DNA from 2 places in the Ralstonia sp. 24A2 genome. Region 1 is predicted to be linked to the other one. Evidence: riboswitches for the same ligand, from Rfam matches in the RefSeq annotation. Region 1 holds a riboswitch; the other holds the start of a gene.
What was found. A riboswitch is a leader RNA that binds a small molecule or an ion and turns the genes downstream of it on or off. The one in region 1 is predicted to bind glycine.
Positions count from the first base shown of each region.

Region 2: another riboswitch for glycine. It lies ahead of ACS13N_RS17515 (D-amino acid dehydrogenase); the one in region 1 lies ahead of gcvT (glycine cleavage system aminomethyltransferase GcvT).

Region 1 is NZ_JBPVZD010000002.1:372,769-383,958, forward strand. It holds gene ACS13N_RS06570 (UvrD-helicase domain-containing protein) at 1-1,615, opposite strand, end outside; partial or broken gene ACS13N_RS06575 (ESPR domain-containing protein) at 2,115-2,243, shown strand; gene ACS13N_RS06580 (YadA family autotransporter adhesin) at 2,256-4,415, shown strand; gene ACS13N_RS06585 (hypothetical protein) at 4,669-4,995, shown strand; glycine riboswitch at 5,374-5,471, shown strand; glycine riboswitch at 5,485-5,611, shown strand; gene gcvT (glycine cleavage system aminomethyltransferase GcvT) at 5,738-6,865, shown strand; gene gcvH (glycine cleavage system protein GcvH) at 6,907-7,287, shown strand; gene gcvP (aminomethyl-transferring glycine dehydrogenase) at 7,373-10,312, shown strand; gene ACS13N_RS06605 (alginate lyase family protein) at 10,475-11,190, shown strand, end outside.
Region 2 is NZ_JBPVZD010000003.1:9,110-20,299, reverse strand. It holds gene ACS13N_RS17535 (cytochrome ubiquinol oxidase subunit I) at 84-1,475, shown strand; gene cydB (cytochrome d ubiquinol oxidase subunit II) at 1,480-2,493, shown strand; gene ACS13N_RS17525 (bestrophin family protein) at 2,534-3,454, shown strand; gene ACS13N_RS17520 (FdhF/YdeP family oxidoreductase) at 3,765-6,056, shown strand; gene ACS13N_RS17515 (D-amino acid dehydrogenase) at 6,113-7,366, opposite strand; glycine riboswitch at 7,512-7,607, opposite strand; gene ACS13N_RS17510 (hypothetical protein) at 7,822-8,196, shown strand; gene ACS13N_RS17505 (HEAT repeat domain-containing protein) at 8,204-9,631, shown strand; gene ACS13N_RS17500 (Dyp-type peroxidase) at 9,742-10,698, shown strand; gene flgE (flagellar hook protein FlgE) at 11,068-11,190, shown strand, end outside.

The DNA.
Region 1 (11,190 bases):
TCTCGGGCTTGGTGCCCTTGCGCTTGAGCCACTCCACGAACTCCAGCACATTGGTCCACTTGTTCTGGGCCTGGCGCTCGTCGTAGGTGTCGTACAGGTAGGCCTCGTAGTGGATGCCTTCCATCATCTCGTCGAGCAGCGTGCCGGCGGGCTCCTTCGCGGCGCGATCGGACAGGCGCACGATGAACTCGCAGAACACGCGCAGCGGCTCCAACTGGCGCGGTGCAAGTTGCGCTTCAATGCCGCCCATCATCGCCGCCTCGAACAATGAGACCTTGGCCTGCCCCGCGAATGCGCCCAGCACTTCCAGCGTCGCGTTGCCCACACCACGCTTGGGCGTGGTGATAGCGCGGATGAACGCGGGGTCGTCATCCGCGTTGGCAATCAGGCGCAGGTACGCGCACAGGTCTTTGATCTCGGCCTTGTCGAAAAAGCTCTGCCCGCCCGAGAGCACATACGGAATGCGCTCGCGACGCAGAATCTGCTCGAACAGCCGCGCCTGGAAGTTGCCGCGATACAGGATCGCGTAATCCCGAAACTGCGCGCGGCGCTCGAACTTGTGCGCAGAGAGCTTGAAGACGACGCTCTCGGCTTCGTGCTCTTCGTCATTGGCGCCGGTCACGTTGATGGCGTCGCCCATGCCGTGCTCACTCCACAGCGTCTTCTCGAACAGCTTCGGGTTCTGCGCGATGACCGCGTTGGCGGCGTTCAGGATGCGCACCGTGGAGCGGTAGTTCTGCTCCAGCTTGATGACCTTCAGGTTCGGAAAATCGGTCTGCAGCAGCTTGAGGTTGTCCAACGTGGCGCCGCGCCAGCCGTAGATGGCCTGGTCGTCGTCGCCCACCGCCGTGAAGGCCGGTGCGCGCAGGTGCGAGCCGCCTGCCAGCAGCTTCAGCAGTTGGTACTGGCAGGCGTTGGTGTCCTGGTATTCGTCGACGAGGAAATAGCGCAGGCGGTTCTGCCACTTCAGGCGCACCTCCTCGTTGCGCGCGAACAGCTCGGCGGGAATGCGGATCAGGTCGTCAAAATCCACCGCCTGGTACGCATGCAGCGTGGCCACGTAGTTGCGGTAGACCAGCGCGGCCTGGTGGTCGTCGACGTTGTTGTTGGCGAGCGCCTCGGCAATCGCGGTTTCCGGATCGACGAGACCGTTCTTCCACAGCGAGATCGTGCTTTGCACGCGGCGGATGAGTTGCTTATCGGTGGTCGCCAACTGCTCCTGGATCATGCCGAAGCAGTCGTCCGAATCCATGATCGAGAAGCGCGGCTTGAGGCCCACATGCTCAGCCTCCGCCCGCAGGATCTGCACGCCCAGCGAGTGGAACGTACACACCGTCAGCTGCTTGATGGGGATGCGCTTGCCGTCTTCGCGCGTCTTGCCGTCCATCAGCTTGGCCACACGCTCCTGCATTTCCTTGGCCGCCTTGTTGGTGAACGTGACGGCAGCGATGTGCTTCGGCTCGAAGCCCTTGTCGAGGATCAGGTGCGCAATCTTCTGCGTAATCACGCGCGTCTTGCCCGAACCTGCCCCGGCCAGCACCAGGCAGGGGCCATCGAGGTAGTGCACACCTTCGGATTGGGCAGCATTGAGCCCGTGGGCGAGACCGGAAGACATTGGGGGCAAACAGGCGGGAATTGCAGGCGGACGGCGATGGTAGCACGCGTGGGCGACACAGTTTGGCGCCCCATCTGGCGTGGCGCGCACATGGTCGAGCGCCGTGCCGGTCGGGCATTTTTAATGCCCCGATGCAGGCGATTTTCACGTACCTGCCTGGCGCCCTGTCGTGCTAAGAGTCTCGGCAGCCAATCCAACGTCGATGGATTGGCCGACGTCAAACAGAAAAATAAGAGTTTGCCTATTTCCGGGATTTTTTGTGACACCGAGGAAAGGTCTCCCGCCGCGCCACATCGTTTCAGCGTTGTCACGAACAGCAACACGACACACATGATGCAGCGTGTTATCAGCGCTTTCTGATTTTTCGATTTCCTCAATTCATTGCGATTGACATACAAATCGACGGAACAAATTCCGCGATTTATCCAGACTCTGCGGCCGCCGATACAGCGTTTGAATCGGCACTGAATTCGATTTTCATTTCCGCAGAGGGATTGACATGAACAAGGCATATCGCGTCGTTCGCAACAAAGCGACCGGCACATGGACGGCGGTTTCAGAAATTGCACGCGGGCACGGCAAGGGGCGCGCTGCAGTGCGTGCAGTCAGTTCTGTCTTAGTGGCGGGCGCGGCAGCTGTCTTGGCACCTAGCGCAATGGCGCAGTTGGTGGAGCAGGATCCCTCCAGTGGGACGATCACCATTGGCAGTGGCACCGGTGGATCAGTAGTCAACATTGCAAACGAACTTGGTGAGAGCCGCCGCCTGACGAACGTTGCCAATGGCCGGGATACAACCGATGCAATCAACTACGGCCAGTTCTCATCAGTCAACAACGGCGTTGCCAGGGCACTGGGCGGCGGCGCGGCAATTAATTCCGTTACCGGCGCTGTCACCGCTCCGACGTACAACCTCTACGCAGACCCGACGGACCCCACCGGGGCAACGGTGTACCGCGACGTCGGCAGTGCATTGGGCAACTTGAACAACCGCATCAAGGCCAATGGCGACAGCATCACCAACATCATCAATGGCAAGGCCGGTCTGGTGCAGCAAGCAGATGCCACGTCCGAGATCACCGTGGGTAAGGACACCGGTGGCACGGCCGTGAACTTTGCCGCGGGCAAGGATGCTGACGGTAACGCCATCACGCGCAAGCTGACCAACGTCACGGCAGGCACGGAGGGCACCGACGCTGTCAACGTCGGCCAACTCAACGGCGTCAAGGCGACGGCGGAGCAAGCCGCGTCAGACATTGTCAATGCCAACACGCTCAACGCGGCCAATGCAAAAACCGTATCGGACGCATTGGGCGGCGGCTCCACCGTTGGCGAAGACGGCAAGATCACCGCGCCGACGTACTCGTTGGCCACCAGCACCGATAACCCGGCCAAGACGGATTTCCACAACGTCGGCGATGCGCTGGGCAACCTCGATACACGCACCAGCCAGAACACGACGGACATCACGAACCTGAGCACGCAGATTGGCAACGGCTCGATCGGCCTCGTGCAACAGGCGGATGCCTCGTCCGTGATCACCGTCGCCAAGGACACCGCTGGCGACAGCGTGAACTTTGCCGGCAAGGATACCGACGGCAACGCCATCACCCGCAAACTGACCAACGTCACGGCAGGCGAGGCGGATACCGATGCCGCCAACGTCGGTCAGCTCAAGGCGGTCGGCAAGCAGGTGGCGGATCTGGACGCCAACGCCGTCAAGTACGACGCCAACGGCAACGTTGATCTGGCACGCAACGGCAAGCCGGCGCAGATCAAGAACGTGGCCAATGGCACCGAAGACGGCGATGCGGTCAACCTGGGCCAACTGAAGCAGTCCGGCCTGGTCAAGGACGACGGTTCCCTCGCCAACGTCGTGACGTATGACGACGACACCAAGTCGAAGGTCTCGCTCGGCGGCGCCAGCGGTACGACCTTGACCAACGTGGCGGCAGGTGCCGTGGCGGCGGATAGCATGGACGCGATCAACGGCGCCCAGCTGTATGCGACCAATCAGGCGGTTGCCTCGGCATTGGGCACCTCGCTGGGCGGGAATGGCGCGATCATCGCACCCAGCTACACGGTGGGCGGCCAGACCTACAACAACGTTGGCGATGTCTTCAAGAACCTGGACGGCCGGCTCACCGGCGTGGAGCGGGGCGAAGGCAGCGGCGGCAACGGCGGTTCGAGCGACCCCAGGTTCATTGGCAGTGGCAGCGGTAACGCCAACGTCGGTGACAAGGAGAACGCGCAAGCCACGGGGACGAACGCCACGGCAGCCGGCGCGAAGGCAACGGCTTCGGCAAACAACAGCGTGGCAATGGGCGCAGGCTCGACAGCCTCGCACGAGAACAGCGTGGCGGTGGGCGCGGGCTCGGTGACGGATCGCACTGACTCGGTGTCAGTTGGCGCTGTCGGCCAGGAACGCGCGATTACCAACGTGATGGCCGGCACGAAGGACACCGACGCCGTGAACGTCCAGCAACTCAAGAGCGAGACCGCCAAGGTCCAGCAAAGCGTCGACACGCTGCAAAGCCAGGTCAACCAGCGCTTCGATCAGCTCGACAACCGCGTCAATCGCGTTGGCGCCATGAACGCCGCCATGACAACGATGGTCGCCAGCGCCGCCGGCCTGCAGACCGACAACCGCATGGCGATCGGCACCGGCCTGTACCGTGGCCAGACGGCCCTGGCAGTCGGCTACCAGCGCAAGGTCGGGTCGCGTGCCACGGTCACGATTGGTGGCTCCACCGCCGGTGGCTCCGAGTACAACGTGGGCATTGGTGCAGGCTACGGCTGGTAAGCCGTTGATGCATTGGAGGTGTAGCAACGGGCGCATCGGCTTTGGCCGCTGCGCCCTTTCTTTTGGTGGATGCCTGCGCCGACATGCTGGCCGGATGCCCGCACTCGTTTGCGCCCCGCGCTTTCCTCCGCAGTCGTTACACGGCTTACGCGCGGTTACACGAAGGCCGTAAGCGCGCTGGCAACACGGTTCGTTATAGCCAGGACAGCGGCTAAATCCATCGGTCGCCCGATCACCACCTGGAGAGAACACCATGAACCGCATCGTCCAAATTCTGGCTGTGTCCGCCGTCACCCTGGCCGCTACTACCGGCGCCTTCGCCCAAACGCAGTGGCAGAAAGATCACCCGCGCCGCGCCGAGGTGAACCACCGTCTCGCCAACCAGAACAAGCGCATCCACAACGAAGTGAAGGAAGGCGAAATCACCAAAGGCCAGGCCAAGGCGCTGCACAAGGAAGACCGCCAGATCCGCCAGGAAGAGCGCGACATGGCCGCTCAAAATGGTGGCCACATCACCAAGCAAGAACAGCGCACCCTGAACCAGCAGGAAAACAAGGTGAGCCGCCAGATCGGCAACTGATCACCGGCTGACCAACGACCCGCACACCGGCCACACCCCGGGGCATGGCGATACCGCCAGCGCCCCGAGGGTGTGGCCGTTGTCTTTGGCCTTTCCGCTTTTGACGTTCCTGCCCTAGATGGCGCCTTGAATTTCTGTTGCAGGGAGGAAAAAGGAAGGGAAACTGTCTGAGCGAAGCGAGTTTTTCCCTTCCCCTCCCTGCGACAGAAATTCAAGGAAGGGGTCGCCATCTCGGGCGCGCCTTTCTTTGCTTACTTTCTTTGGCAAGACAAAGAAAGTGAGTCAGCCCCGGCAGGGGATGGACCACCAGCAATAAACCCCAGCCTAAGACCACCCTCACCCCCAATTGACAATCCCTCCCCCCTTCCGTAAATTCCGCCCATCCATCCGGGAGAGCGTGCCCGCCGCACACGGCAAGGCACCGCCGAAGGGGTAGCACCCAAAAACTCTCAGGCACCAAGGACCGGGCGGATCGGCCAGACATGCGTCTGACCGCACTCTGGAGAGCTGGCGCCGCACGACCACTGCGGGCGCCCACCGAAGGGGCTCACGAACGGCGCGCACCGCTATGCGCCCCGCTCGCAATCTCTCAGGTACCAAGGACAGAGGGGCCATCTGCGCGGCTTGCATCTTCATGGCGTCACCATGAGGCATCAGGCTGCGCAGGTGGCCTTTTTGCTTTTCTGGTCCCGAATAACGCGCCACGCCGAGGCCACCGGCGGCGCCCAAGCCGAGAGATTCCATGACGCTCCAACACACGCCGCTCAACGCCATCCACCGCTCGCTGGGCGCCCGCATGGTCGACTTTGGCGGCTGGGACATGCCCGTCAACTACGGCTCCCAGATCGAAGAACACCACGCCGTGCGCCAAGACGCCGGCATCTTCGACGTCTCGCACATGTGCGTGGTCGACCTCACCGGCGCGCGTGTGCGCGATTTCCTGCGTGGGCTGCTCGCCAACAACGTCGACAAGCTGCAGACGCCGGGCAAGGCGCTCTACAGCTGCATGCTCAACCCCAAGGGCGGCGTGATCGACGACCTGATCGTCTACTTCTTCCGTGAAGACTGGTTCCGCCTGGTGGTCAACGCCGGCACCGCTCCGACCGACCTGGAATGGATCGTCGCCCAGAACGCCGCTGCTGGCACCAACGTGACCATCACGCCGCGCCGCTCCGACAACAACGCTGGCACCGAGCCGCTGGGCATCGTCGCCGTGCAGGGCCCGAACGCCCGCGCCAAGACCTACGCCGCGCTGCCCGGCACGCAGGCCGTGGGCGAAGCGCTCAAGCCGTTCAACGCAGGCTTCGTCACCGTGGATGGCGTGGGCGAGATCATGGTCGCGCGCACCGGCTATACCGGTGAAGATGGCTTCGAACTGGTGGTGCCCGCCTCGCAGATCGCCGGCGTGTGGGAACGTCTGCTGCAAGCCGGCGTGCGCCCGGCGGGCCTCGGCGCACGCGACACGCTGCGCCTGGAAGCCGGCATGAACCTCTACGGCCAGGACATGGACGACCACGTCTCGCCGCTCGACGCGGGCCTGGCCTGGACGGTCGACCTGCAAAGCGAACGCGACTTCACCGGCAAGGCTGCGCTGCAAGCCGGTGGCCAGCGCGACCAGTTCGTCGGGCTGATCCTGCGCGACAAGGGCGGCGTGCTGCGCGCCCATCAGAAAGTCATCACCACCGCTGGTGACGGCGAGATCACCAGCGGCACCTTCAGCCCGAGCCTGTCGCTCTCCATCGCGCTGGCGCGCTTGCCCAAGGATGTGGCCCTCGGCACCGACGTGCAGGTCGAGATCCGCGACCGCAAGTTGACCGCGACTGTGGTTAAACTGCCGTTCGTGCGCAATGGCAAGGCGCTGGTCAGCTGAGTCCCGAATTCCCCTATTCCAATATTTCTGGAGAACCTTTCATGAGCAACATCCCCGCCGATCTGAAGTACACCGAACACGACGAGTGGATCCGCGTTGAAGCCGACGGCACGCTGACCATCGGCATCACCGACTTCGCGCAAGACGCGCTGGGCGACATCGTGTTCCTCGAGCTGCCGGACGCTGGCCGCGCCGTTGCCAAGGACGAAGCGATTGCCGTGGTGGAATCGGTAAAGGCGGCTTCCGACATCTACGCACCGGTGTCGGGCGAAATCGTCGCCAAGAATGAGGATGCTGCTGGCGCACCGGAGTCGGTCAACGCCGACGCCTACGCCGCGTGGCTGTTCAAGATCAAGCCGACCAACGCCGACGACGTGAACGCCCTGCTGTCGGCCGAGCAGTACACCGCCAAGATCGGCTAAGCCGGTCTTTCAAGCCGGTGCGCGCGCGCTGACCTGCGCCGCGCATCGGCTTTTTGCTGCATTGCCTGAATTTCGAGCCCTTGCCATGAACGCTCCGCACCCCGCTTCCTCGGCGCTTGCTGCCGAACGCCCCACCCTGGCTGACCTGGAGGCGCGCGACGCCTTCGCGCACCGCCACATCGGCCCGTCTGCTGAAGAGCAGGCCACGATGCTCAGCACGCTGGGCTACGCCAGCCGCGCCGCGCTGATCGACGCCGTGATCCCGCCCGCCATCCGCCGCCAGGACGGCATGCCGCTGGGTGAATTCACGCAGCCGCTGACCGAAGAAGCGGCACTGGCCAAGCTGCGCGGCATCGCCGGGCAGAACCGCGTGGTCAAGAGCCTGATCGGCCAGGGCTATTACGGCACGCACACGCCGGGCGTCATCCTGCGCAACATCCTCGAGAACCCGGCCTGGTACACGGCCTACACGCCGTATCAGCCGGAAATCTCGCAGGGCCGCCTGGAAGCAATGCTGAACTTCCAGCAGATGGTGATCGACCTGACGGCGATGGACATCGCCAACGCGTCGATGCTGGACGAAGCCACCGCCGCCGCTGAGGCGATGACGCTGCTGCAGCGCATCGGCAAGTCGAAGTCGACCGTGTTCTTCGTGGCCGACGACGTGCTGCCGCAAACGCTGGAAGTCGTGCGCACGCGCGCCGAGCCGATCGGCGTGCAAGTGGTAACCGGCCCGGCGGCTGAGGCTGCCAAGCACGATGCCTTTGGCGTGCTGCTGCAATACCCGGGCGCCAACGGTGCGCTGCTGGGCGATCTGGCAACGTACCAAGCGCTGACCGATGCCGTGCACGCTGCGGGCGGTCTGGTCGTCGCCGCGGCTGACCTGCTCGCGCTGACGCTGCTGGCCGCGCCGGGCGAATGGGGTGCCGACGTCGTGATTGGCAACACGCAACGCTTCGGTGTGCCGTTCGGTTTCGGTGGCCCGCACGCTGGCTACATGGCCGTGCGCGATGCGTTCAAGCGTTCGATGCCCGGTCGCCTCGTTGGCGTGACGATCGATGCGCAAGGCAACTCGGCCTACCGCCTCGCGCTGCAGACGCGCGAGCAGCACATCCGCCGTGAGAAGGCCACCTCGAACATCTGTACCGCGCAGGTGCTGCTGGGCGTGATGGCATCGATGTACGCCGTCTACCACGGCCCGCAGGGCCTCAAGCGCATCGCCCAGCGCGTGCACCGCCTGACCGCCACGCTGGCCGCCGGCCTGCGCGCGATCGGCTACACGCTGGAATCCGATGCCTTCTTCGACACGCTGACGGTCACCACCGGCCCGCGCACCGCCAACCTGCACATCGCTGCACAGACGCATGGCATCAACCTGCGCCAGATCGACGACGCACGTCTGGGCATCTCGCTGGACGAGACCGTCACGCGTGCTGACGTGGTTGCGCTGTGGGACGTCTTCGCGCACGCCGCCCACGCTGCCGCGCCGGACTTCGACACGACCGAAGCAGCCGTCGCTGATGCCTACCCGGCAACGCTGGTGCGCCAGAGCGCGTACCTGACGCACCCGGTCTTCAACGCGCACCATTCCGAGCACGAAATGCTGCGCTACCTGCGCAGCCTCGCCGACAAGGACTTGGCGCTCGACCGCACGATGATCCCGCTCGGCTCGTGCACGATGAAGCTGAACGCCACCGCCGAAATGCTGCCGGTGACGTGGCCCGAGTTCTCGAACATCCATCCGTTCGCGCCGGCCGACCAGACCGTGGGTTACCGCGAGATGATCGACCAGCTCGAGCAGATGCTGTGCGCCGCCACCGGTTACGCGGCCATCAGCCTGCAGCCGAACGCCGGTTCGCAGGGCGAATACGCCGGCCTGCTGATCATCCACGCCTACCACGCCAGCCGTGGCGAAGCGCACCGCAACGTGTGCCTGATCCCGTCGTCGGCGCACGGTACGAACCCCGCATCGGCGCAGATGGCCGGCATGCAGGTTGTCGTCGTCGCTTGCGATGAGCGCGGCAACGTCGATCTGGCTGACCTGGAAAAGAAGGCCGCCGAGCACAGCAAGAACCTCGCGGCGATCATGATCACCTACCCGTCCACGCACGGCGTGTTCGAGGAAGGCGTCAAGCGCGTCTGCGAGATCGTGCACAGCCACGGCGGCCAGGTGTACGTCGATGGCGCCAACATGAACGCGATGGTCGGCACGGCAGCGCCGGGCCACTTCGGCGGCGATGTTTCGCACCTGAACCTGCACAAGACGTTCTGCATTCCGCACGGCGGTGGCGGCCCGGGTGTCGGTCCGGTGGCCGTTGGTGCGCATCTTGCGCCGTTCCTCCCGGGCCGCGCGGCTTCGGGTGAAGACGCCAGCCAGAACATCGGCAATGTGTCGGCTGCAGCGTTCGGCTCGGCCTCGATCCTGCCGATCTCGTGGATGTACATCGCCATGATGGGCGCAGCCGGCCTGACCGCCGCCACCGAGACGGCCATCCTGTCGGCCAACTACGTGGCCAAGCGTCTGGCGCCGTACTACCCGGTGCTGTACACGGGCGCGCACGACCTGGTGGCGCACGAGTGCATTCTCGACATCCGTCCGCTGCAGAAGGAATCGGGCATCAGCAACGAAGACATCGCCAAGCGCCTGATGGACTTCGGCTTCCACGCACCGACGATGAGTTTCCCGGTGCCGGGCACGCTGATGATCGAGCCGACCGAGAGCGAGCCGAAGGTGGAACTCGACCGCTTCATCGACGCGATGATCGCCATCCGTGGCGAAGTCGACAAGGTGATCTCGGGCGAATTCGACCGCGAGGACAACCCGCTCAAGCACGCGCCGCACACCGCTGCCGTGGTGATGGCCGATGCCTGGTCGCACAAGTACACGCGTGAACAGGCCGCCTACCCGGTGGCATCGCTGCGCAAGCAGAAGTACTGGCCGCCGGTTGGCCGTGCCGACAACGTCTACGGCGACCGCAACCTGTTCTGCGCCTGCGTGCCGATGAGCGAGTACGCGCAAGACTGAAGGCGGGCCTGAGGTGACGCGGCAACCGGTGCCTTAGCCAGTTACCGCGTCACATGTAACCGGGCGCAATCGCTGTAACCCGCTCTGACAAACGCCGCTTCTGGGCGCCTCACCAAGTAAGGTGACGACCGTTCACCTGATCGATGAGGCCCCTCCATGCCGATGCTCCACCGCGCCCCGCTCCTTCGCCTGCTTGCCTGTGCTGCCGCTGTTGCGGCGTGCAGTGCTTGCTCGCCGACACAGGCAGGTGCGGCCTCATCGGTGTACGCTGGCGCGCACAGTCCGGCTGGTCCGGCGCGCGACTGGTGCAGCGTTTCGCCGGCGCAGTCTGGTGATCCGGCTGCCGTCAAGCTCATCGCCCGCGCCACCCAGCACCTCACACAGACCCCGCATCCGCTGCCGCGGCTGCACACCGAAGGCACGCTGCCGCATCAGGGCATCTACGACGAATCCGTCGTCGCCGCGCGTGACTTCCCCGTCATGCGCGACGCCGCGCTGGCCTGGCGACTCACCAGCGACAAGCGCTTTGCCGAGCAGGTCGACACGTTCCTGCACGCGTGGGTTGGCACCTACGTACCGAGCTTCAACCCGATCGACGAGACGAAGTTCGATGCGCTGATCCAGGCTTACACGCTCGCGCGCGACGGCCTAACGCCGGGCACGCGTGAAGAGGCGCAGCGCTTTCTGCGCACGCTGGCCGAGGGCTACATCACGCGTACCGATGGTGCCCGCAAGCCGCTGTCGCACACGTGGGTCAACAATTGGCAAAGCCACCGCATCAAGCTGATAGCGATGTCCGCCGCCGCGCTGGGTGACCGTGCGCTGATCGAACAGGTGCACCGCCTGTTCCTGCAGCAGCTCGCCAACAACGTGCGCCC
Region 2 (11,190 bases), on a different contig from region 1:
TCGCACGAAACCGCATACGCGTCGCCTTGAAACGCTGCTGCCCAACGCGGCAGTACCCGCCGTCCCCCAGAGCCATAGACATCATGGAAATCTTCGATGCACTTCATCTCGCAAGATTGCAGTTTGCGTTCACGGTGTCTTTCCATATCGTCTTTCCGGCCATCAGCATCGGCATGGCCAGCTTTCTGGCGGTACTGGAATGGCGCTGGCTGCTGACGGGGGACCAGGCTTACAAGGACATGTTCCTGTTCTGGTCGAAGATCTTCGCCATCGGCTTTGGCATGGGTGTGGTGTCGGGCGTGGTGATGGCCTATGAGTTCGGTACCAACTGGAGCGGCTTCTCGCAGGTGGCAGGCAACATCACCGGGCCATTGCTGCACTACGAGGTGCTGACCGCGTTCTTCCTCGAGGCGGGGTTTCTCGGCATCGTGCTGTTTGGCTGGGAGCGCGTCAGCCCGCGTGCGCACTTCTTTGCCACGCTGATGGTGGCGCTGGGCACGTTGATCTCCACGTTCTGGATTCTGGCCTCGAACAGCTTCATGCAGACACCCCAGGGGTTCGCCATCGAGAACGGCCGCATCGTGCCGGTCGACTGGCTGGAGGTGGTGTTCAACCCGTCGTTTCCGTATCGCCTGGCGCATATGACGATTGCCGCGTTCATCGTGGCCGGCTTCATGGTGGCGGCATGTGGTGCCTGGCACTTGCTGCGTGGGCGGCGTGACGTGCCGGTCAAGCGCAGTTTCTCCATGGCGCTCTGGCTCCTGTTGCTGCTCGCGCCCATCCAGATCTTTATCGGTGACGCGCACGGCCTGAACACGCGCGAGTATCAGCCCGCCAAGATCGCCGCCATCGAAGGTCTGTGGGACACCGAAAAGGGCGGCACCGCACTCAACCTGTTTGGCTTGCCCGACATGGATGCCGAGGTGACCCGCTATGCGGTGCAGGTGCCGCACCTGGGCAGCCTGATCCTGACGCATAGCTGGAGTGGCGAGATTCGTGGCTTGAAGGAATTTCCGAAAGAGGAGCGGCCTTACTCGCCCATCGTCTTCTGGTCATTCCGAATCATGGCCGGGCTGGGCATGCTGATGCTGCTCACGGCGGTGCTGGGCCTGTTGCTGCGAAAAGGCGGGCGGTTGTACGAAGCCCGCTGGTTCCAGCGCTTCGTGCTCTGCATGGGCCCATCCGGCCTGGTGGCGTTGCTCGCGGGGTGGGTGACGACCGAGGTCGGCCGGCAGCCATGGACGGTCTACGGCGTGCTGCGTACGGTGGACTCCGTCTCGCCCGTCAGCGCACAACTCGCCGGAGTGTCCCTGCTGATCTTCGTCATCGTCTACTTCGTGGTGTTCGGCATGGGCGTTTATTACATGCTCAAGCTCATGCGGCGCGGGCCGGTGGCGCAAGCCGACGCGCATAGCACCGCGCTCAAGCATCCAGAGTTGCACAACCGCGCCTTGGACGCGCTGCAAGGGGAGTGAAGCCATGCAAATCGATCTGCCTGTCATCTGGGCTGGAATCATCGGGTTCGGCGTTTTCCTATACGTCATGCTGGACGGCTTCGACCTGGGCATCGGCCTGCTGTTTCCATTCTTTGAATCCAAGGTGCACCGGCAAGTGATGATGAACACGGTCGCACCCGTGTGGGATGGCAACGAGACGTTTCTCGTGCTGGGCGGTGCTGGGTTGTACGGGGCGTTTCCGGTGGTGTACTCAACGCTGCTGCCGGCCAACTACCTGCCCTTGATCCTGATGGTGGTGGGGCTGATCTTTCGTGGCGCGGCGTTCGAGCTGCGTGCCAAGGCGCGCCGCACGCAGAATCTGTGGGACCTCGCATTCATCTGCGGCTCAGCCTTGGCGGCGTTCTGCCAAGGCATCGTGCTGGGCTCGCTGCTGCAGGGGATCAGGATTGCTGATGGCCGTTTCGTTGGCGGCGCGTTCGATTGGCTGTCGCCCTTCAGCCTGTTCTGCGGGTTCGGTGTGATGTTCACCTACGCCATGCTGGGGTGCGGCTGGCTCATCATGAAGACGGAGGGTCGGCTCCAGCACGAGATGCGCCTGCTGATGCGGCCGCTCACGGGCGTGCTGCTCGGCATCATGGCGGTCATCAGCCTGTGGACGGTGATCGGGCTGCCTGCGGTGGCGCATCGCTGGTTCGGCAGCGGCAATCTGGGCTGGTTCCTGCCGGTGCCCATTCTGGTGGTGGCCTGCGTCTGGGGCATCTTCGGCACCAGCCGGCACGCGCACCATCACGCAACGCCATTCCTGCTGGCGCTCGCGCTGGTCTTCCTGGGCTACACGGGGCTGGTCATCAGCATCTGGCCGAACATCGTGCCGCCGTCATTGACGATCTGGCAGGCGTCATCCAGCCACTCGAGCCAACTCTTTGCACTCGTGGGCACCGTCATCGTGCTGCCCATCATCCTGGTCTACAACGCGATGCAATACCGCGTGTTCCGAGGCAAGGTGCGCGAGGGCGATCCGGGCTATCACCACTGATGACGACGATGAACGATCTCACGGGCACGGGTGACGCATCATGATTGTGCGGCCACGGGAGAACTGGTTCCGCATGCTGTTCGTCTGGAACGGCTCGGTGCTGCAATCCATCATTCCGCAACTGATGTTCATGGCGGTGTTCAGTAGCCTGGCCGTGATCACGCAGGGTCGAATCCTTGGCGAGAAGATCCCGCTCAATACGACGCCCTTCACGCTATTCGGTCTCGCCTTGGCAATCTTCCTGGCCTTCCGGAACAACGCCAGCTACGCGCGCTTTGACGAGGCACGGCACCTGTGGGGCAACCTGCTGATCGCATCCCGCGCGCTGACCTCGCAGATGCTGTGCTACCTGCCGGAGGGCGTCAACCAGACTGACCGCACCCGGGCAGCCGACACCGTGATTGCGTTTGTCTATGCGCTCAAGCATCAGTTGCGCAAGACGGACCCGATAGCGGATCTAACGCGCCTGCTCGGCGCTGAACAGGCGCGCGCATTGCAGCACAAATACTATCGGCCCGCAGCGATCCTCAATGACATCCGGAGCCGCCTGGTCCACCTGCAAGGCGAGACACCTGCCTCGGATACAACGCGCTGGATGCTGGACGCGCAACTCAATGAACTGGGCAAGACACTCGGCGGCTGCGAGAGGATTGCCTCCACCCCAATTCCGTTCGCCTACAGCGTGCTGTTGCATCGCACGGCGTATGCGTATTGCATGTTGTTGCCGTTCGGTCTGGTGGATTCCACGGAGTTCTTCACGCCGCTGCTGTGCGTGTTCATCTCTTACACGCTGATTGCGCTGGAGGCGATTGCCAACGAGGTGGCCGAACCGTTTGGTTTTGCGCCCAACGCGTTGCCGCTGGATGCCATCACGCGCACGATCGAGCGGTCCATCCTCGAGCTGTGTGATCGCGAGATGCCGCCGGAGGTCGTGCCGGAGCGCCCGTATCTGTTGACCTAACCATGGCTGGATCTTGGCGGATGGGAGGCTCTGATCGCGGGCGATGCTGACAGCCTTTGGTGGTGCAGGTGGGCGCTGTGCTCTTCATACGCGGCAGGGTCATCACCTGCCACATGGCGCGGGAACGTGTGTTCTCTGCGCCGTGACGGCGCGACGACAAGCGCAGTGCGCTGTACCCACGCCGGCGGCGGCCAACTGTACCTTGGAGCGACTACATCGATCAGCTAACTTAAGCGGACAGGCTCGCACGGCCGCATGGCGGCATCACTAACGCAAGCCCCCAACCCTGATGGGGGCGATGGAGATTCACATGGCAAATCGACGCGAAGTTCCCGGCATCCGGCCCTATGACGGTCCTGCCGGCGGCTGGGGCGCGCTGCGGGCGACGGCGCAGGCCGTCCACGACCAGATGGACAAGTTCCAGGCGCCGATCACGCTGATGCGAACCAACCAGCCCACGGGCTTCGATTGCCCGGGGTGCGCCTGGCCTGACAAGGAGCACCGCTCCACCTTCCAGTTCTGCGAGAACGGTGCCAAGGCTGTGACCTGGGAGGCGACAAACAAACGCGTGCCACCCGAGTTCTTTGCCACCACGACCGTATCGGAACTGCTCAAGTGGTCCGACTACGAGCTGGAAGACAAGGGCCGGCTGACGCATCCGCTTGTCTACGACCGCGAGAAAGACACCTTCCGTGCCGTCGAGTGGGAAGACGCCTTCAACCGCATCGGCGAGATCTTGCGCGGGCTTCAGCCCGAAGAGGTCGAGTTCTACACCTCCGGGCGTGCCTCGAACGAGGCAGCCTACCTCTATCAGCTCTTCGCGCGGGAATATGGCACGAACAACTTTCCGGATTGCTCGAACATGTGCCACGAGCCGACCAGCGTCGGCCTGCCGCAGTCGATCGGCATCGGCAAGGGCACGGTGTCGCTGGATGACTTTGAACACTGCGAGCTGATCATCTCCATCGGACACAATCCGGGCACCAACCATCCGCGCATGATGGGCACGCTGCACGAGGCGTCCCGGCGCAACGTGCCGATCATCGTGTTCAACCCGCTGCGCGAGCGCGCACTGGAACGCTTTGCAGACCCGCAGAACTGGCTGGAAATGGCCACGTATGGCTCGACCCGCATTGCATCGACGTACTACCAGGTCGATGGTGGTGGCGATGCTGCGGCGCTGATCGGCACCATGAAGGCGCTGCTGGCCATGGACGCCGCGCAGGGCGATGTGCTGGACCGCGACTTCATCGCAGAGCACACCCAGGGCTTTGATGCATTTGCAGCCGAGTTGGAGGCCGCGACGTGGCCCGACATCGAAAAGGCCAGTGGGTTGACGCGCGCCGAGCTGGAGCAGGTTGCGGCGGCCTACGCCAAGTCGAACGCGACCATCATCACGTACGGCATGGGCGTGACCCAGCACAATAAGGGCACAGCCAACGTACGCCTGATCGCCAACCTGCTGCTGATGCGCGGCAACTTTGGCAAGCCGGGCGCCGGCATCTGCCCGCTGCGGGGCCACTCCAACGTGCAGGGCAACCGGACGGTGGGCATTACCGAAAAACCGTCGGCCGATTTTCTCCAGCGCATTGAAAGCGTGTTCGGGTTCAAGCCGCCTGCGGAGCACGGGCATGATGCCGTCAACGGCATGCAGGCCATGATCGACGGCAAGGCGAAAGCGCTGATCTGCCTGGGCGGCAATTTTGCAGTGGCGCTGCCTGATCCCGAACAGAGCTTCCCAGCCATGGGCAAGCTGGACCTGAGCGTGCATGTCGGCACCAAGCTCAACCGCTCGCACCTGCTGGTGGCGAAGGAAACCTACGTGTTCCCCTGCCTGGGCCGGACGGAACTTGATATGCAGGCCGGTGGCCCGCAGTCGATCACCGTTGAGGATTCGATGTCGATGGTCCATGCATCGGCGGGCAAGCTGACGCCAGCTTCCGAGCACCTGCGCTCCGAGCCGGCCATCGTTGCGGGGATGGCCAAGGCGACGTTGCCGCACAGCAAGGTGCCCTGGATGGAGCTGGTTGCCGACTACGACAAGGTCCGCGACCTGATCGAGAAAACCATCCCGGGCTTCGACCGCTTCAACGAGCGCATCCGCACGCCCGGCGGCTTCCGCCTGCCGTTGCCGCCCACCGAGCGCCAATGGCCAACGCCCACCGGCAAGGCGATGTTCTCCGTGTACGGCGGGGTGCGGGAGGACGCCGATGTCCTCGGCGGCGAAGAGGTGCTGCGTCTCATCACGCTGCGCAGCCATGACCAGTACAACACCACCATCTACGCGCTGGATGATCGCTATCGCGGCGTGTTCGGCCGGCGCGACGTGCTGTTCATGAACGAGGCTGACCTTGCCGCACGCGGGCTCGAACATGGCGACCTGGTCGACATCGAGACCATTGTGTCCGGCCGGAAGCTGCGTCTGGAGAGGATCACGGCCATCGCTTACAGCATCGCGCGTGGGTCTGTGGGGGCGTATTACCCAGAAGCAAACGTGCTGGTGCCGCTGGATTACATCGACAAGGAAAGCGGCACGCCGTCTTACAAGTCCGTGCCTGTTCGGGTGCTGCGCTCTGAGGCGCCTGTATCCGCACCCGCTTAACACCCAAACGGATCGGGCCGGGATAGTCCTGGCCCGATCCGCTGTGGCGGTCGCGATCAGTGCAGCGGGCAATCGCGCGCGATCACATCGCCGATCATCGCAGCCGTGGCCCCGGAAAGCGTCCACCCGAGGTGCCCGTGGCCCGTGTTGTAGAACACGCGCGCATGCCGCCCGCGACCAACGCGCGGCATCATGTCAGGCATCATCGGGCGCAAGCCTGCCCACGGCACCACACGCGACGTGCCGATGGCAAAGTTGCGGCGCGTCCAGGCCACCAGGGGCTCGATGCGGTCAGCGCGGATGTCGCGGTTGTAGCCGTTGAACTCCGCCGTGCCGGCCACGCGGAAGCGGCCCGCGCCCAGGCGGCTGGTGACGATCTTCGCGCTCTCATCCAGCAGGCTGACCCACGGTGCGCCTTGCACGCTGGCCTCATCGTCCAGATGCACGGTGATCGAGTAGCCCTTGACCGGATACACGTTGATGCGGTCGCCTACCATCTGCGCAACGTGCCGGCTGCCGACGCCCGCGCAGACGACCAGCGCATCGGCGGCAATCTCCTGCACGACGTTGGCCGCGCTTGTGGAGAGGCGGTCGTCCAGTGTGGTCTGCAGCAGCAATCGCACGCCGCGTTCGGTGGTTTCCACGTCGCGCACGTCTACGCCTTGCATGAAGCGCACGCCGCGTTTCTCGCAAGCCTGCGCGAGGCCGCGCGTGAACTTGTGGATGTCGCCCGTGGCGTCCGACTCCGTGAAGTAGCCGCCGTAATAGTTGCCGCGCAGCGTGGGCTCGATGGCGGCAATGTCTTCGGGGCTCACCGCATGGCGCTCAAGCCCGCCGGCAACGAGCAGGGCATTGGCTTTACCTGCTGCGGTAAAGCTCGCCTTGTCGTGATAGACGTGCAGGATGCCGCGCCGCTGCAGGTCGAAATCGATCTGCTCGCGCTCGGCCATCGCAAACAGGTGCTTGCGCGCTTCGATGGCCATGCGCGTGGTCTCGATGGTGTTGCGCCGGTAGTGGGCAATGCTGGCCACGAACTCGCCGATCCACGAATACTTGTGCCACGACGGCTTGGGATTGAGCAGCAGCGGGGCGTCGTTGCGCAGCATCCATTTGATGCCTTTGAGCAGCGTGCCGGTGCTGTTCCAGACCTCGGCGTTGCTGGCGGAAAGCTGCCCGCCATTGGCGAACGAAGTTTCCATGGCCGGATACAGATGCCGGTCGAGCACCGTGACCTGATAGCCGAGTTGCGAGAGCGTGTAAGCAGTGGTGACGCCGGAAATACCGGCGCCGACGATGACGATGTGCGTCATGGCGGTCCCTATGGAGTGATGTCATGACCGGACGATCCGGTCGGCTCACCCCATCTGTCTTGGGACCTGAGAGCTTGGGCACCCGCAGCATGCGTGCCTTCCCCTTCGGTGGGCATGCGCGTGCATGCCTCTCTCCAGATTCGCAGTCGACGCCACAGTCCTTTTGCCTGAGAGTTTCCGGGGTGGTTGCTCCATCGGCGCCGGGCTTAGGTTTCAACCCGGTCTCTCCTGCGGCGTGTTGCGGCGGTGCGTGTTGCGCCCGCCGCGCGTGCGTGCTGCCAGTGGAGGCAGCGGGCTGGAGTGTGTCACGGGTTGTGACGTTCGGCAAGCCGGGCGATTGCGGGGGTGGCGTGCCGGCTGAATGCTATGCTGCGCAGCCAAGCGATCTGGGCGTCGCATTTCTACCCATTGACCAACATGGACGCGCCCGCAAGAGCACCAAGACAGAAGAGGGGATGATGGAGTCAACACCTGCACAGCAGACCACCGATTCGACGCGCGCACCGCTTGCCATTGCAACGTTGCTGCAAGCTGGTTTTGCCGTCACTTACGCGTCGGCTTACTGGGAAATGGTGCGCACGGGATCAATGTCGTTGCTGACCGCGCTGATTTCTTTGCTGGCGTGCCTGTTGCTCTATAGCGGCGTGGTGCGCCACTTGATGGGCAAACCTGCACAGTGGAGCGCGATGCTTGCAGCGGTGGGGCTGGTGTGGTCGTTTCTCAAGTGGGGCTCGGGGAATCTGTGGTCGTATCCGTTCCTGCTCGGCACCGTGATCGGCACGGTGGCTTGGGCGTTGGCGCTCAAGGCTTCGCGGCGCGTGGGCCGCTGAACATCCTATGCGTTTGACACGATGGATTGCGCATATCAAGGACGCGCTCGCCGGTCGCAGAGAATCGGCTCCTGCTATCGATAGTGGCCAGGCGCGCAGCGCCGCCGAGATCGACGCGCTCATCGCCAAGCTCAGGCAGCAATCTCCGGATACGCGCCGCGGCGCCAACGTCAGCCTGACCGATCTGGGCATCGACGATGCTTTCGTTCCGCCGTTGGTGGCCGCCACGCGCGACGCCGATGCGTACTTCCGCGCGAGCGCTGTCCATGCGCTGGCGGACTACGACCTCGGCCAATATCCGCAAGCCGAATCCGCAGTGCTGCATGCGCTGACGTACGACATCGAGGCGGACGTCCGCGCCGCAGCCGTGCTCACCCTGGGCATGCAGTCGGAGGCAGTCGCGCATATGCACCTGCCCGCATGTCTCCAAGCCCTCAAGGATCCGAGCGCCGAGGTACGGCGTGAGGCGGTGCAGGTGCTGGGGCGTTGGTCGTCCGAGCCCGTGGTTGCCGCATTGCGCGCACGGCTGCATCTGGATACCGACGTCGACGTGCGCATCTGGGCAATCCATGCACTCGCCAGATGCGACACCGCCAATGCGATGCCGGATCTGTTTGCCGCCGCGGCAGATCTTGAAGGCAGCGTGCGCGCCGCTGCATTGGGCGCGCTATGCGAATGCCTCGACACAGAAGACACCACGTTGCGCGACCTGCTGCTGGCGGCTTTGTCCGACCCCGTGCCGGAAGTTAGGCGGCAGGCGGCTGAGGGCCTGCGTTTCGGGCCGCCGCAGGTGCTGCCGGCATTGCTGGCGGTCGCCAACGACCCTGAGCCTCGCGTGCGGTTGGAGGTCGTCATTGCGCTGGGCAGGCAACGTGATGCACGGGCGGTCGCCGCGATTGCGGCGCGCGTGTTTGACGAGACGGATGAGGAGGTGCGCTACTACGCCGTCGGTTCGCTCGGTGAACAGCGTGACGCACGTGCCACGCAACACCTCATCACCGCGTTCCAGACACCCGCGCTGGGGCACCGCGTGCGTTGGGGGGCGCTGTGGGCGCTGGGTGATTGTGGTGATTTCACGGCGATGCCGGCGCTTCTCACAGCGCTGCGTGACCCCAATGCCGAATTCCGCGCACGCGCTGCCGAGTCGATCGCCATGTTGCAGAGGGGCTCGCATGCAGATGCCGAGCCGGCATTGCTGCCCGCGTTGACGCAAGCCCTGCAGGACGACGATGACAACGTGCGGGAGCAAGCCGCGCAGGCATTGGCAGCGATTTACCCGTTACCAGCGCTGCATGCTTTGCTTTCCGGTCTGCCCGAACGCGATTCTGCTGCCACCCACGCACTACAAAGCGTGATTGCCGCACGCGAGGAGGAGACCGCCGCAACGCTGGCTGCAACGCGATCAGGCCGGCGCGGCACGGTGCATTACGAATAGTCGTCACGCGACACGGTATCGATCGGTACGACGATGCTGCTCCAGCCGCCCGGCGGTGAACGTGTTCTGGTAGGCTGCAAAACCTTACCGTCTTCATTGCACTCGACCCGATGCCAACCCCAGAACCGCAAGCCGTTGCTGGCCCCGTGACCCGCAGCGCAATCTTCATTGTCGCCACCCTGAGTCCGGGTGCAGAACACGCCGAGGTTGTCCGAGCATGGTGCGCCGACGTTGCCGCGCTGGTCCGCTCGGTCGGCAAGCGTGTTCCGGCTGGTCAACTGTCGTGCGTTTGCGGCTTTGGCTCGGATGCGTGGGATGCATTGTTTGGCGCACCGCGGCCAGCGTCGCTGCATCCGTTCCGCGTGTTCGGATCGGGGGAACGTACCGCTGTCGCAACGCCGGGCGATCTCCTGCTGCATATCCGCGCAGACCAGATGGATCTCTGCTTTGAACTCGCCACGCAGCTGATCGGCCGGCTGGGCGCGGCGGTCAAGGTGGTCGATGAGGTGCATGGCTTCCGCTACTTCGACCAGCGCGCCATGGTCGGCTTTGTTGACGGCACGGAGAATCCAGAAGGCCGCGAAGCCGTTGATTTCACCGTGATCGGTGATGAGGATGTGCCTTTTGCTGGTGGGAGCTACGTGCTCGTGCAGAAGTATCTGCATGACATGGCCGGGTGGAACGCACTTTCCGTCGAGGCGCAGGAACGCATCATCGGGCGGACCAAACTGTCCGACATCGAACTGGATGACGACGTCAAGCCGTCGTGGTCGCACAGCTCTCTGACCACGCTTGAGGAAGACGGGCGGGAGGTGAAGATCCTGCGCGACAACATGCCATTCGGCCGCCCGGGTTCCGGCGAGTTCGGTACGTACTTTATCGGCTACGCCCGCTCGCCGGCTCCGATCGAGCAGATGCTCGAAAACATGTTCGTCGGCCGCCCGCCCGGCAACTATGACCGCTTGCTTGACTACAGCCGGGCAGTCACGGGCAGCCTCTTCTTCGTTCCCTCTGCAGACTTGCTGGAAGCGCTAGCCGAGCGCGGATCTGATGCCGGCAGCGCTTGAGGCGCGGCATCTTTGACGGCACTCTGTACCGCACGGATCAGCCGCGTGACCGCGTGACCGCGTGCCGCGCTGACATCTGATCTGCAGCGCAGGTATGTTCGGGGTCAATTTGAAGAGATGCGGTGCTTTTATCCGTCTAATTCAGCGATTGAATGTCAGACTGCACAAAGAATCGAAAGGTATCGCTTTAAAGCCCGGTTTAATAAGGTGTTCGCAAGGGAAATACAACACGCTGTCTAAAGACGAAATCGCCTCGGTCGTTGATCGGGGGCGACACCGGGATATCGATTTCCGAGTCTTTGACGCTGGCCGACCGCATTGCACGGTCAGCCAACAAAACAGCGGTACAACTTTCCAAGCGAGAACATCATGGGATTCCAACAAGGGTTGAGTGGCCTTGACGCTGCGTCCAAGTCGCTGGACACGATCGGCAGCAATATCGCCAATGCCAATACCGTCGGCTACAAGAAAGCGACGACGGTGTTTGGCGAT